Regions from separate parts of the Pseudoalteromonas sp. ABE4_541 genome, predicted to be linked through region 4. Evidence: predicted binding sites of a transcription regulator. Region 4 holds the regulator's gene; each other region holds the start of a gene.
The links. The regulator sigma-54, encoded in region 4, starts transcription at its own class of promoters, with help from an activator protein. The targets are predictions, from matches to a motif close to GTTGGCACGNNNNTNGNNT.
Positions count from the first base shown of each region.

Region 1: the regulator sigma-54 is predicted to act here: its motif matches at 1,909-1,927, upstream of ACW689_RS00900 (flagellar assembly protein T N-terminal domain-containing protein).
Region 2: the regulator sigma-54 is predicted to act here: its motif matches at 1,697-1,715, upstream of fliE (flagellar hook-basal body complex protein FliE).
Region 3: the regulator sigma-54 is predicted to act here: its motif matches at 2,037-2,055, upstream of glnA (glutamate--ammonia ligase).

Region 1 is NZ_JBSVEM010000001.1:188,287-191,489, forward strand. It holds gene ACW689_RS00895 (DUF1203 domain-containing protein) at 143-616, shown strand; gene ACW689_RS00900 (flagellar assembly protein T N-terminal domain-containing protein) at 685-1,875, opposite strand; gene ACW689_RS00905 (LPP20 family lipoprotein) at 1,985-2,464, shown strand; gene flgN (flagellar export chaperone FlgN) at 2,512-2,940, opposite strand; gene flgM (flagellar biosynthesis anti-sigma factor FlgM) at 2,933-3,203, opposite strand, start outside.
Region 2 is NZ_JBSVEM010000001.1:231,258-234,460, forward strand. It holds gene ACW689_RS01115 (sensor histidine kinase) at 1-214, shown strand, start outside; gene ACW689_RS01120 (sigma-54-dependent transcriptional regulator) at 211-1,596, shown strand; gene fliE (flagellar hook-basal body complex protein FliE) at 1,751-2,083, shown strand; gene fliF (flagellar basal-body MS-ring/collar protein FliF) at 2,150-3,203, shown strand, end outside.
Region 3 is NZ_JBSVEM010000008.1:64,075-67,277, reverse strand. It holds gene typA (translational GTPase TypA) at 1-1,550, opposite strand, end outside; gene glnA (glutamate--ammonia ligase) at 2,121-3,203, shown strand, end outside.
Region 4 is NZ_JBSVEM010000015.1:26,854-30,056, forward strand. It holds gene ptsN (PTS IIA-like nitrogen regulatory protein PtsN) at 1-263, opposite strand, end outside; gene hpf (ribosome hibernation promoting factor) at 266-553, opposite strand; gene ACW689_RS14640 (RNA polymerase factor sigma-54) at 581-2,086, opposite strand; gene lptB (LPS export ABC transporter ATP-binding protein) at 2,142-2,867, opposite strand; gene lptA (lipopolysaccharide transport periplasmic protein LptA) at 2,870-3,203, opposite strand, start outside.

The DNA.
Region 1 (3,203 bases), on a different contig from region 4:
TTTTAGACCCACCCAACTCACTCCTTGCGCGCTTAACCTTTCTTTCTGAGTAGTTATACTTTTGATGCTTTTGATTCCATATCTGGCGAGAATGCCTCCTGCACGTCTCTATAATGGGGTTTTCATTAAAAGGACGAGTATTATGAATAATCAATTTATTATTAAAGGGTTGAACTATAAAGACTATACACACCTTTTCAATGCACAAGTGGATGTATTGCAAGCGCACCACGCGGTGTGGCTGACAGCAGATGAACAATCTGGTTATCCGTGTCGAGTGTCACTAAAAGATGTAGAAGTGGGTGAGCGAGTATTATTGCTTCATTATGTTCATCATGATGTGTCTGGGCCTTATCGTGCATCAGGTCCTATTTTCATAGGTGAAAGTAGTCAGGATGCCAATCTAGAGGTGAATGAGATACCGCAGGTACTCTGTTCACGATTATTGTCACTCAGAGCTTATGATCAACAGGGCAATATGGTGTCGGCTAAAACTGCGCAAGGAGAAGTCGTTGATATACATTTGCACGAGATGTTTAACATTCAGAGCGTGGAATATATTCAAATACACAACGCAAATCCTGGTTGTTTTAGTTGTACTGCCTATCGAGCTTAGTGATGTGAAGTTAATAACAATGCATCAGCTATCAACAAGGAAAAAGGTGCCAATTGGCACCTTCTTGGTTATTCAAGTTCAAATGACTCATCAGATTTAATGAGCACTTGCACTATATCATTGAGCTGAACATTACTTAATGGGCGAGTATTTAAGTTAATGGCTGTGGCACTTTGCATATTCACATTAATGACTTTCAGTTGCTCGATAGTTTGTCGTGTAGAGTTTATGATTTTGCCGTTACCCGTGACGATGTCACTTCGGTGCATAATTGAGAGTACTTTGCCCGGCTCTAGGCCGTGTTTTTTACCTAAATTAATCACAACTTGTTCATTATTAATGTGCAAAATCTTCCCTTTAGTTGGTATACATGCCACGGCTACATCAAGGTCTTGGCTCACTTTATTAAAAATATCTTGAATTTGTTGACCATAGTTTGAGCGCCAAAATTGCTCGCTATATACGTCAATAATTTTTGTCTTTTTAAATGGCCAAACTCCCTGAGTTACATAATGTTGTTGCCATACCTGCTCGAATGTTATTGAGTCATATAGCGCAAAGTCTATTTTAAAGCTGCGAAGGTACTCATCGTCTTGCCAAAAGGCATAATCATTATTGAGTTTATCTAAACCCGCTATATCTGTGATCTGGCTTAATAATACATATTGGCTATTACTGTTGGTTGAAATGGTTTCAATCAACATATGGTCATAGTTAAATTGTTGAGAAAAATACTCACTGACGTTTAGAGGGGAGTTTAGATAAGGGATCGGTTTGACTGCGGAAGTACGCTCATTCAGGGTATTAAACAAACGATGAGATGCAGACTTTGCAATGTCAAAAATTTGACCCAACCTTGCTTGATGGGGCTGTGTTAATTGGCTCTGAGTAATGGCAATTTGTTTATTAAATTGCTGGCCTGGACATTTTTTTTCGGTAGCATAAATATCTAAATGCAAAGTCACGCTATATTGCTCGTCACTTTGATTTTCGCTAACAAGGTTAACTTGTTGGATTTCGCCATGAGATTTGATCTTGATCTCATTTTGACTCAAGACCCCATCAGCAACGGTTTGAACGCTGCTGATGGTAGCCCCAGAGAATATCAACGCTTGTGTAATTGCGTCTTTAACTGCTGCTTGACGAGCGTCTGCCATGTCGCGCCCTTGCATGCTTGCATAACCGATGACTTCATACCACTCAGCTTTTACATTACTGCTCATTGCTACCAGCATAAGCAAAGCGACTGCTCTAATCATAATTAAAACCTTAAAAAATAACTGTAATGAACGTAGCAAGTCATATACCAACAATTTTTGGCAAGAATCGTGCATTGGATAAATCATCAAATTTAAGAGGTATAGAATGATGAATGCCACACGAACTTTTAACAGTATAGGCTTGGTTGCCATAACCATACTTTTATTTTTATTAGGTGGATGTAGCTCGATGTTTGATAAAAACATTGAATATGAGTACGTCAAGCCAGATAATTACCCAGTATTAAAAGCAATTGGTTACGCCCCGTTAAGTGCTCAACCTGGTGCCAGTGATACGCAAAAGATGCTAATGGCGGTGAAAGTGTCGAAACTTGAGGCATACAGAGAGTTAACAGAGCAAGTCTATGGCCAAAATATTACCGCGGGTATGACAGTTCAAGGTGCAGTTGCTAAAAACGATGGGCTCAAGAGTCAAGTGACAGGTGTGATAAGAGGCGCTAAGGTTGTAAAGAGCTATGCGTCGGGTGATGCATATGTGACTGAATTAGAGCTCGATATGAAGCGCGTGCACGATTTATATATTACACAGGTGAAACCAAGAAAGATAAAACGTGTAACTTATTATTAATAGACTGGACGCTTGGCAACGCTCTGTTAGATGCAGAGCGTACTTGATTATGCTTTAAGGTTTTTAACTAGCTCGTTATTACCTGTCACGACGCTACCATCTTGGCCATATGTAATAGAAGAGGGCGCACCTAAAAGAATACTTTTCAATTCTCTGGCGCTTAAATGAGCTTGATGCGCAGCCTGAGCGTTTACTTCATTCTTTTTTTTACACTCAATTAGCAACTCTTCAATTTTATCGGTCATCTCGATAGCTTCTTCAGCTTGGAAAAGCGCTTGATCAAAACTAGACAGCTCTTTATCTTGTTTTTGGATGGTGTTTAGTAAGGTAAGTTTATCTCTTGCAAGTTCTTTTAAATGGTCACCTTTTCGAGCCGCTAAAGCATTCAACTCTCTATCTAGCAACTGGGTCAGAGTTGCTAGGTTAGTGAGCTGTGTTTCTAATTTATGAAGACAGAGGTTAAGCTGTTCAACCATACATATCAAACTCAAATGCGGCGATATTCTTAGCGAGTTTTTCGGCGTCTATTTGATACTTGCCTTCGCTAATGGCTTTTTTAAGTTCAGCAACCTTATTGCTATCAAACGCAGGCGCATCTTTTGCCTTTTCTTGCAGGTTTTTAAGTTGCTGCGCTTGTGGTGTTAAACTTACTGAATCGCTAGCCGCTTTTTGTGGCGCTTTAGTAGGCGCTGTGCTAGCAGCATTGGCTTCATTTTTTTGCAACTCAGCTTTTTGTTGC
Region 2 (3,203 bases), on a different contig from region 4:
TGGCCCGGGTATCAATCCCAGCGATGCCGATAAATTATTTGAACCGTTTTATACCACAAAAAGTCAGGGCACAGGGCTGGGTCTTGCAGTTGTGAATTCAGTAGCAAATTCTCACAAAGGACGTGTTGAAGTAAAGAATATGCCACAAGGGGGCGCGTGCTTCAGTTTGTTGCTACCAATATCATTCGATACTGAACAATTGGAGGTTGTATGAGTTATTCCATACTAGTTGTTGAAGATGACGCTGGTTTACGCGAAGCCCTAATTGATACATTGCAGTTGTCAGGTTTTCATTGCGTTGAAGCGTCAAGTGCAGAACAAGCCGTTGTACTGCTAAAGGAGCAAAGCTTTTCTTTGGTTGTTAGTGATGTGCAAATGGGCGCAATGAGTGGTATTGATCTACTCAAAACCATCAAGTTGAATTATCCAGACCTGCCTGTGTTGATGATGACGGCTTATGCCACGATTGATGACGCTGTTGAAGCGATGCGTTTAGGTGCTATTGATTACATGGCTAAGCCGTTTGCGCCAGAAGTGTTGTTAAATATGGTAAGCCGCTACATGCCTCCTAAAGAAAAAGAAGCTGATGGCCCTGTGGTTGAAGATCCTCAGAGCATTAAACTTCTTGAACTTGCAGCAAAGGTTGCTAAGTCAGATGCCAGCGTTATGGTGCTAGGTCCCAGCGGTTCAGGCAAAGAAGTGCTGGCGCGATATATTCATGATAAATCGGATAGAGCGCAAGAAGCGTTCGTTGCGATTAACTGTGCAGCAATACCAGAAAACATGCTGGAAGCTACCCTGTTTGGTTACGAAAAAGGAGCATTTACAGGCGCGATCCAAGCTTGTCCCGGTAAGTTTGAACAAGCTCAAAAAGGCACTATTTTGTTGGATGAAATCACTGAAATGGACCTTGGCCTACAGGCTAAATTACTACGCGTTCTGCAAGAGCGTGAAGTTGAGCGTTTGGGTGGTAGGAAAACGATAGATCTGGATGTCAGAGTTTTGGCAACCAGTAACCGAGATCTCAAAGAAGCAGTTGCTGCGGGCGAGTTTAGAGAAGACTTATATTATCGTTTAAATGTTTTTCCTTTAACTTGGCTACCTTTATGTGAGAGGCCGGGCGACATAGTAGTGCTCGCAGAGCACTTGATCGCACGTCATAGCAAAAAGTCCAATAAGCCAACACCTGTGTTAACGCATGATGCAAAGCAAAAACTGTTGTCACATGCATGGCCGGGTAATGTGAGAGAGTTAGACAATGTTGTACAGCGCGCACTGATCTTGCAATTTGGAAGTGAAATTGGTGCAGATGACATTTTCATCGAAAACCATCAACCTTGCATATCTGTGCCGAATGTACAAGCAAGCCAGCCAGCCTCTGCTGAATCGTATGAAGTGATTGAACAGATGGCCAACGCTGAAGGTGTAGATTACAAAGCGGAGCTACAAGATAAAGAGCATCAAATGATTTTGGATACTCTATCAAGATGCCAAGGGAAGCGTAAAGAAGTCGCAGAAATTCTAGGAATGAGCCCAAGAACCCTTAGGTATAAACTCGCAAAAATGCGCGATATGGGGATCGCCGTACCAGCCTAGTTATATCCTTTTCACAAGCCAGCAATCAGCTGGCTTGTGCTTGTCAAAATCATGACACATCAAAATAACAGCTAAGATATTGATTTTAAAATAGTTTAAAGTTGGCACAGATTCTGCTTTGATAAGGTTATCAATTGTAGAAGAGGGTGTGAAAATGAACATACAACCCAATGCTTTATATCAAGAAATGCAATCACTAGCGCTTGAAGCTACGCGTAATAGAGGGCAAGAAAGCTTGCCTGTGCAGTCTTCAACACCATCATCAGCACAGTTTGGCGAGCTTCTTTCGGATGCTATTAACACTGTTAATGGTTTACAAAAAGAGGCAAAATCAAAGGTAACGGCCCTTGAAATGGGAGATCGTAGCGTATCACTTGCAGAAGTGATGATAGCTTCGCAAAAGTCATCAGTGGCATTTGAAGCGACAGTTCAAGTGAGAAACAAACTGGTTGAGTCTTATAAAGAAATTATGAGCATGCCTGTTTAATTTAGGTAGTGGAGAGTAACTGTGGCAACGAATCAATCAACAGATCTCGCTTTATCAGATGGCGCAATGGGCGCTGAGGCTGAAGAGCAACAAGAGCAAAAATCGGGCTATTTTAGTGCGCTGAGTGGCGTTGATATGTTACGTCAAGTTACGCTCGTGATCGCATTGGCCATTTGTCTTGCAATCGCGGTATTCATTATCATATGGGCACGTCAGCCTGATATGCGACCTTTAGGTAAGTACCCGATGGAAGAGCTTGTTCAAACGCTCGACTTTTTGGATGCGCAAAAAATTGAATACGAACTGGAAGGTAACACCATCATGGTGGCTGAGAACGACTATCAGAGCATTAAGTTACAAATGGCGCGTGATGGTTTTAGCCAGTCTCCAAGCTCAGGCACCGATATTTTAATGCAAGATATGGGTTTTGGCGTGAGTCAGCGCTTAGAGCGTGAACGTTTGAAGCACAGCCGTGAGCAACAACTCGCACGCACCATCGAAGAGTTACAAGATGTTAATCGTGCAAAAGTACTATTAGCTATTCCTAAAGAAAACGTATTTGCGCGTCGTGAAAAGAAACCATCAGCGACCGTCGTTATAACGCTAAAACGGGGCAGAACGCTCGGTGGGGAAGAAGTTGACTCAATTGTTGATATTGTTGCCTCAGCAGTGCAAGGGTTAGAGCCTGCGCGTGTTACCGTAACGGATCAAAATGGCCGTTTGCTTAACTCTGGTTCGCAAGACTCATTAGCCGCGCGCTCACGAAAAGAATATGAAATTGAGCGCAAACGCGAGCAAGAGTATTTAGAAAAAATTGACAGTATTCTTATTCCAGTTGTTGGTTTAGGCAACTTCACAGCGCAAGTTGATTTAACAATGGACTTTAGTGCAGTCGAAGAAACGCAAAAACGCTTTAATCCCGATTTACCAGCAGTGCGTAGTGAAACAACCTTCGAAGAAAATAATGTTGGCGGATTAGCTGTCGGTATTCCAGGTGCGTTGTCTAATCAACCACCCGTGAATTCGAATATTCCAGAAATTGCAGGTGCAGGCAATAGTAGTAATGGTACTAACCCAAGCCGTATGCAAAAAGAAGCAACGCGTAACTACGAATTAGACA
Region 3 (3,203 bases), on a different contig from region 4:
ACACCGTGACCGATGAATAACTTACCACGGTCTTGTAGGTTAAATAGTGCGTTAGTTAACGCTTTACCTGTTGCGTTTGCGATCAATACACCGTTTTTACGTTGACCAATGTTACCACCTTTATGCGGACCATAATGATCAAACGTGTGGTACATCAAACCAGAACCAGAAGTCAGCGTCATAAAGTCAGTTTGGAAACCGATTAAACCACGTGAAGGCATCATAAAGTCCATGCGAATACGGCCTTTACCATCTGGTGCCATGTCAGTCATTTCCGCCTTACGAAGACCAAGTTGCTCCATGATAGAACCTTGGTGCTCTTCTTGAACGTCTACCGTTACTGTTTCATACGGTTCTTCTAACTGACCATCAACTTCACGAAGGATTACTTCTGGACGAGAAACCGCTAGCTCGTAACCTTCACGACGCATATTTTCGATTAGGATACCTAAGTGTAATTCACCACGACCAGATACACGGAAGCTATCTGGGTTATCCGTTTCTTCAACACGTAGTGCTACGTTGTGCACTAGTTCGTTTTCTAAACGTTCAAGGATGTTACGTGACGTTACGAATTTACCTTCTTGGCCAGAAAACGGCGAAGTGTTTACAGAGAAGGTCATTGTTACTGTTGGTTCATCAACAGAAAGTGCTGGTAATGCTTCTACTGTGTTTACATCACAGATAGTGTCTGAAATTTTCAGCTCACCTAAACCTGTAATTGCGATGATGTCACCCGCTTGCGCTTCTTGCGCTTCATGGCGATCAAGGCCTAAATAAGTCAGTACTTGACCCACTTTACCGTTACGTTTAGTACCATCAGCGCCAACAATCGTTACTTGCTGGTTTACTTTAACTGTACCGCGCTTAATACGACCTACACCGATAACACCAATGTAAGAGTTGTAGTCAAGCTGAGAAATCTGCATTTGGAATGCACCATCTGGATCCGCATCAGGCTGAGCTACTTGATCAACAATCGCTTCAAACATAGGTTGCATGTTGTCAGAAGGCTCATCTAAATCTAAAGTTGCCCAACCGTTGATAGCTGAAGCGTAGATAACTTGGAAGTCCAACTGTTCATCAGTTGCGCCAAGGTTATCAAATAAGTCAAACACTTGGTCCATAACCCAATCAGGGCGTGCACCAGGCTTATCGATTTTGTTGATAACAACGATAGGCTTAAGGCCTAGCGCGAATGCCTTTTGCGTTACGAAACGCGTTTGCGGCATTGGACCTTCTTGTGCATCAACCAGTAGCAATACTGAGTCAACCATTGAAAGAACACGTTCTACTTCACCACCGAAGTCAGCGTGTCCCGGAGTGTCTACGATGTTAATGTGGTAGTCGTTCCACTCAATCGCGGTGTTTTTAGCTAGGATGGTGATACCGCGCTCTTTTTCGATATCGTTTGAATCCATTACACGCTCTTCGTTACCGCCGCGCGTCTCTAGTGTACCTGATTGCTCAAGCAACTTATCAACTAGGGTTGTTTTACCGTGGTCTACGTGGGCGATAATCGCGATATTACGTAATTTTTCAATGCTCATGTTTATAACTCAGATAATGACTCGAAAGAGTGGGTTAATCCTAATACACCTAATTGTGCAAAACAGCCTATAAATTGACCGATAGGATTTATAAAGTGGCGTATTATCCCCTAATAACGCGATAGATGAAAGTTTATGCAGCATTATTTTTTGGCTTCATTCAACAATTTCGCTCTTTTTAGCTGTCATTTTATCCACTTAGGACTGCCAGTAAGCTTAAAGGGGCTCATCATAGTACAATGTTAAATAAAGAGAATAATTCAGAAATATGTAAAGGCAATGACAACCCAGCACATTGATAACGTCAATCTGTCACAGCTTCATAAAAATTGGCCTTTTAAATCGTTCATTTTTTACTCTCAATTTCAAAAAATGAACTACAATAATCGCACCAATAAAGTGCAATTACGGATCATTTTGGTGCAAAAGGGCAATTACCCAATGCCTATTCAACTTTAAATCATATATTTTTCATGCGATTACAACGTTGGCACACATTAAGCTTACAAAAATCGCAATCGCATTAAGTTAATGCAGCAAGCATAAAAAAACCAACGAGTCGGAGGACACATGTCACAATCGGTTTTAGATTTTATCAAAGAAAATGACGTTAAATTTGTAGATTTACGTTTTACAGATACTAAGGGTAAAGAACAGCACGTTTCTATTCCTCATCATCAAGCCGATGAAGACTTCTTCGAAGACGGTAAAATGTTTGATGGCTCTTCAATTGCTGGCTGGAAAGGCATTAACGAATCAGACATGGTATTAATGCCAGATGCTGCATCAGCAAAGCTTGACCCATTCGCTGAAGAAACAACGCTTATCGTACGTTGTGACGTGGTAGAGCCTTCAACACACCAAGGCTATGAGCGTGACCCACGTTCTGTTGCAAAACGCGCTGAAGAATATATGCGTTCAACAGGTATCGCAGATACGGTACTTTTCGGTCCAGAACCTGAGTTCTTCCTATTTGACGACGTTAAGTTCAAAACTGACATGTCAGGCTCTATGTACAAAATTGACGCACAAGAAGCTTCTTGGAACTCTGACAGAGACTACGAAGGCGGCAACACAGGTCACCGCCCAGGCGTTAAAGGCGGTTACTTCCCAGTAGCACCGGTAGATTCATCACAAGACTGGCGCTCAGCGACTTGTTTAGTTCTTGAAGAGCTAGGCCAAGTGGTTGAAGCACACCACCACGAAGTAGCAACAGCTGGTCAAAACGAAATCGCGACTCGCTTTAATACCATGGTATTAAAAGCAGATGAAATTCAAGAAATGAAATATGTTATCCACAACATGGCGCACCTATATGGTAAAACGGCAACCTTCATGCCTAAGCCTGTAGTAGGTGATAACGGTTCTGGTATGCACTGTCACCAATCTTTAGCTAAAGATGGCAAAAACATCTTTGCTGGAGACAAGTACGGTGGTCTATCTGAAGACGCGCTTTACTACATCGGTGGTATTATCAAGCACGCTAAAGCAATCAACGCATTTGCTAATGCGTCAACAAACTCTTACAAGCGTTTAGTACCTGGCTTTGAAGCACCAGTTATGCTTGCATACTCAGCGCGTAACCGCTCTGCATCAATCCGTATTCCGGTAGTACCTTCAGAGAAAGCACGTCGTATCGAAGTACGCTTCCCA
Region 4 (3,203 bases):
GGAATACCTTGCTGGTTGACTAACAGCATTGCTGTTACTTGTTCAATACCTGCCATTCTGCCATGAGGGATTGCGATCCCTTTGCCGATCCCTGTACTGCCCAACTTTTCTCTGGTCATTAATGCGTTCAAAATATCGTGCTGATTTAGTTGAGGCAACTGCTCATGCGCCAGTTCACTGATATATTCAAGTACACGTTTTTTGCTATTAAAAAGGACCGCAGCTTTACTGCAGTCCTTGTTTATAATCGAGCTTAGTTTCATGATTAGTGTCGAGTAAGCTTCTCTTTGTGTTTGATCACTTGACGATCTAGCTTATCAATAAGCCCGTCGATCGCCGCGTACATATCCTGATGTTCTGTTGAAGCAAATAATTCTCCACCATTTACGTGCAAGGTGGCTTCGGCCTTTTGGACCAGCTTTTCAACATCTAAGATCACATGTACATTATTGATGTGATCAAAATGCCTTTCTAGCTTCGCAAACTTGTTGTTGACATAGTCTCTTAATGAATCAGTGATTTCTACATGACGACCAGTTAAATTTAGTTGCATAAGCATTTTCCTTCTTTAGTAATACGTCTAAATCAAGCTTTTACGCTGGTTAGACGGTGGAATGGCTAACGACTCCCGATATTTTGCTATGGTGCGTCGGGCCACCTTAATTCCTTGCTCTGCTAATATGTCTGCTATTTTGCTATCGCTCAGCGGCTTGGCTGTATTTTCAGCAGCTATTAACTTTTTGATAAGCGCTCGAATCGCTGTTGATGAGCACTCACCTCCGTTTTCGGTACTTACATGGCTAGAGAAGAAATACTTCAGCTCAAAAATGCCCCTAGGTGTGTGCATGTATTTTTGTGTTGTTACGCGAGAGATAGTTGATTCGTGCATTTCGACCATCTCTGCAACATCGTTTAACACCATAGGTCGCATTGCTTCAGGGCCATGCTCAAAGAATGCCTGTTGTTGTTGCACAATGCAATTGGTAACTTTCATTAAAGTTTCATTTCTGCTCTCTAAGCTTTTAATAAACCATTTAGCTTCTTGTAAATGCGAGCGGATAAACTGACTATCTGAGCTTGATTTTACAGAGCGAGACATGGAGGCATAGTGGTCATTAACGCGAATTTTTGGCATGCATTCTGGGTTGAGCTCCACCACCCAGCGACCTTTCATTTTTTTCACGGATACGTCAGGAATGACGTACTCAGACTCTTCTCGAATGATACTGGCTGCTGGTTTTGGGTTTAAGCTGTGAATGAGTGTCATGACTTCTTTTAACTCGGCTTCTTTAAGCTTTGTTTTTTTCATCAACGTTCGATAATCACGGCTAGCGAGCAAATCTATGTGCTCGTTTAGAATCATTTTTGTTTCATTCAGCCAAGGAGTTGTCTTTTGGTCAAATTGGTTGAGCTGAATACACAAACATTCTTGCAGGTTGCGCGCACCAATCCCGACAGGGTCAAATAATTGAATGCGTTTAAGTACGGCTTCAACTTCATCAAGTTCTATGGGCTCACCAGAATGACCATCATTAATGCTGTCGAGTATTTCTTCGGTGCTTAAGGTTAATGTCCCGTTATCATCAATGGCCTCAACGATAGCCACTGCGATACCATGGTCAATAGGGCTAAATGGCGTTAATTCTAACTGCCACATAAGGTATTCATGCAAGGTTTCGGTGGTTTCACCTTGATAAATTGTTTCATCTTCAGGCATTGGGCCACTGCTAGCGGCTGGTGCCGCACTCATGTATTCGTCCCAAGTGACATCCATAGCCAATTCATCACTAACGGTATCTTTACTTAATGCCGCATCAGAGTCCATTTCATAATCGCTTACCGACTCACTGTCTAGGCCATCGTTATGCCCATCATCTTGGCTGTTATCTTTACCGTTTTTTTCTTGTAACGAGGTATCGAGATCCGCGTCAGATTCTTCTACTTCCAAAAGAGGATTACTGTCCAGTGCTTCTTGGATTTCCTGCTGAAGATCTAGCGTACTTAACTGCAACAGACGTATTGCCTGCTGTAGTTGTGGTGTCATGGTAAGTTGCTGCCCCATGCGCAGCTGTAACGATTGCCTCATGTACCTTTAACAATCCTTCTAATCTCTATTATTATTGTGACCTAGAATGTTTTAACTATAGCCTGAATTGCTCACCAAGGTAGACATCTCGCACGGTTTGATCCGCCAAAACATGCTCTGGCGTGCCCGAGGCGATAAGCTCACCATGTGATACAATATAAGCTTTTTCACATACATCAAGGGTTTCCCGAACATTGTGGTCGGTGATTAGTACACCAATGCCACGATTTTTTAAATGTTCGATAATTTTCTTTATATCTAACACTGAAATTGGATCAACACCAGCAAAAGGCTCATCTAATAGGATAAATTTAGGATTTGCGGCTAAAGCGCGAGCAATTTCTACTCTGCGACGCTCACCACCAGACAGAGCCATACCTAAACTATCTCTAATGTGTTGAATATTAAACTCATCTAACAACTCGTTCACTATTTGCTCGCGTGCTTCTTTATTAAGCGAGTTACGAGTTTCTAAAATAGCCATGAGATTTTGATAAACGGTTAGCTTTCTAAAAATGGATGACTCTTGAGGAAGATAGCCAATTCCAAGTCGAGCACGGTTGTGCATCGGCAGTAAGGTGATGTCGTGGTCATTGATGCATACAGAGCCATGATCGCTGGGTACTAATCCAACGATCATATAAAAGCTCGTTGTTTTTCCTGCACCATTTGGACCGAGCAGCCCAACAATGCTACCAGCTTCAACACTTAGGCTTACATTTTTAACGACCTGTCGCCCTTTATAGCTTTTTGCTAAAGCAGTTGCTGTTAACACGCTCATGCTTAATTACCTTTGCCTGTTTGCTTTGGGGCTTTTTCTGGAACCAAAATCGTGTGGACTCGCGCGTTGTCTTGCTCACCACGTTCTGCACTGATCAGCTGTTTTTCCATATCATATGTTATTGACTGTGCGCGAATAATTTGACCAGCTTGGTTGATTTTGGCATCTCCTTTGATCACTAAAGTGCGGTTGGCTACGTCATAGCGAATTTCTTGCGCACTTGCGGTCAGTTCTGTTCCGTCCGGCTGTTTTTCCGAAAATCGAGCAGGAGAACCCGTTGCCACCAGTAACTGTTTATTGTCACCAAGCTCTTCTCTTCGATGTACTTCTAGCTTA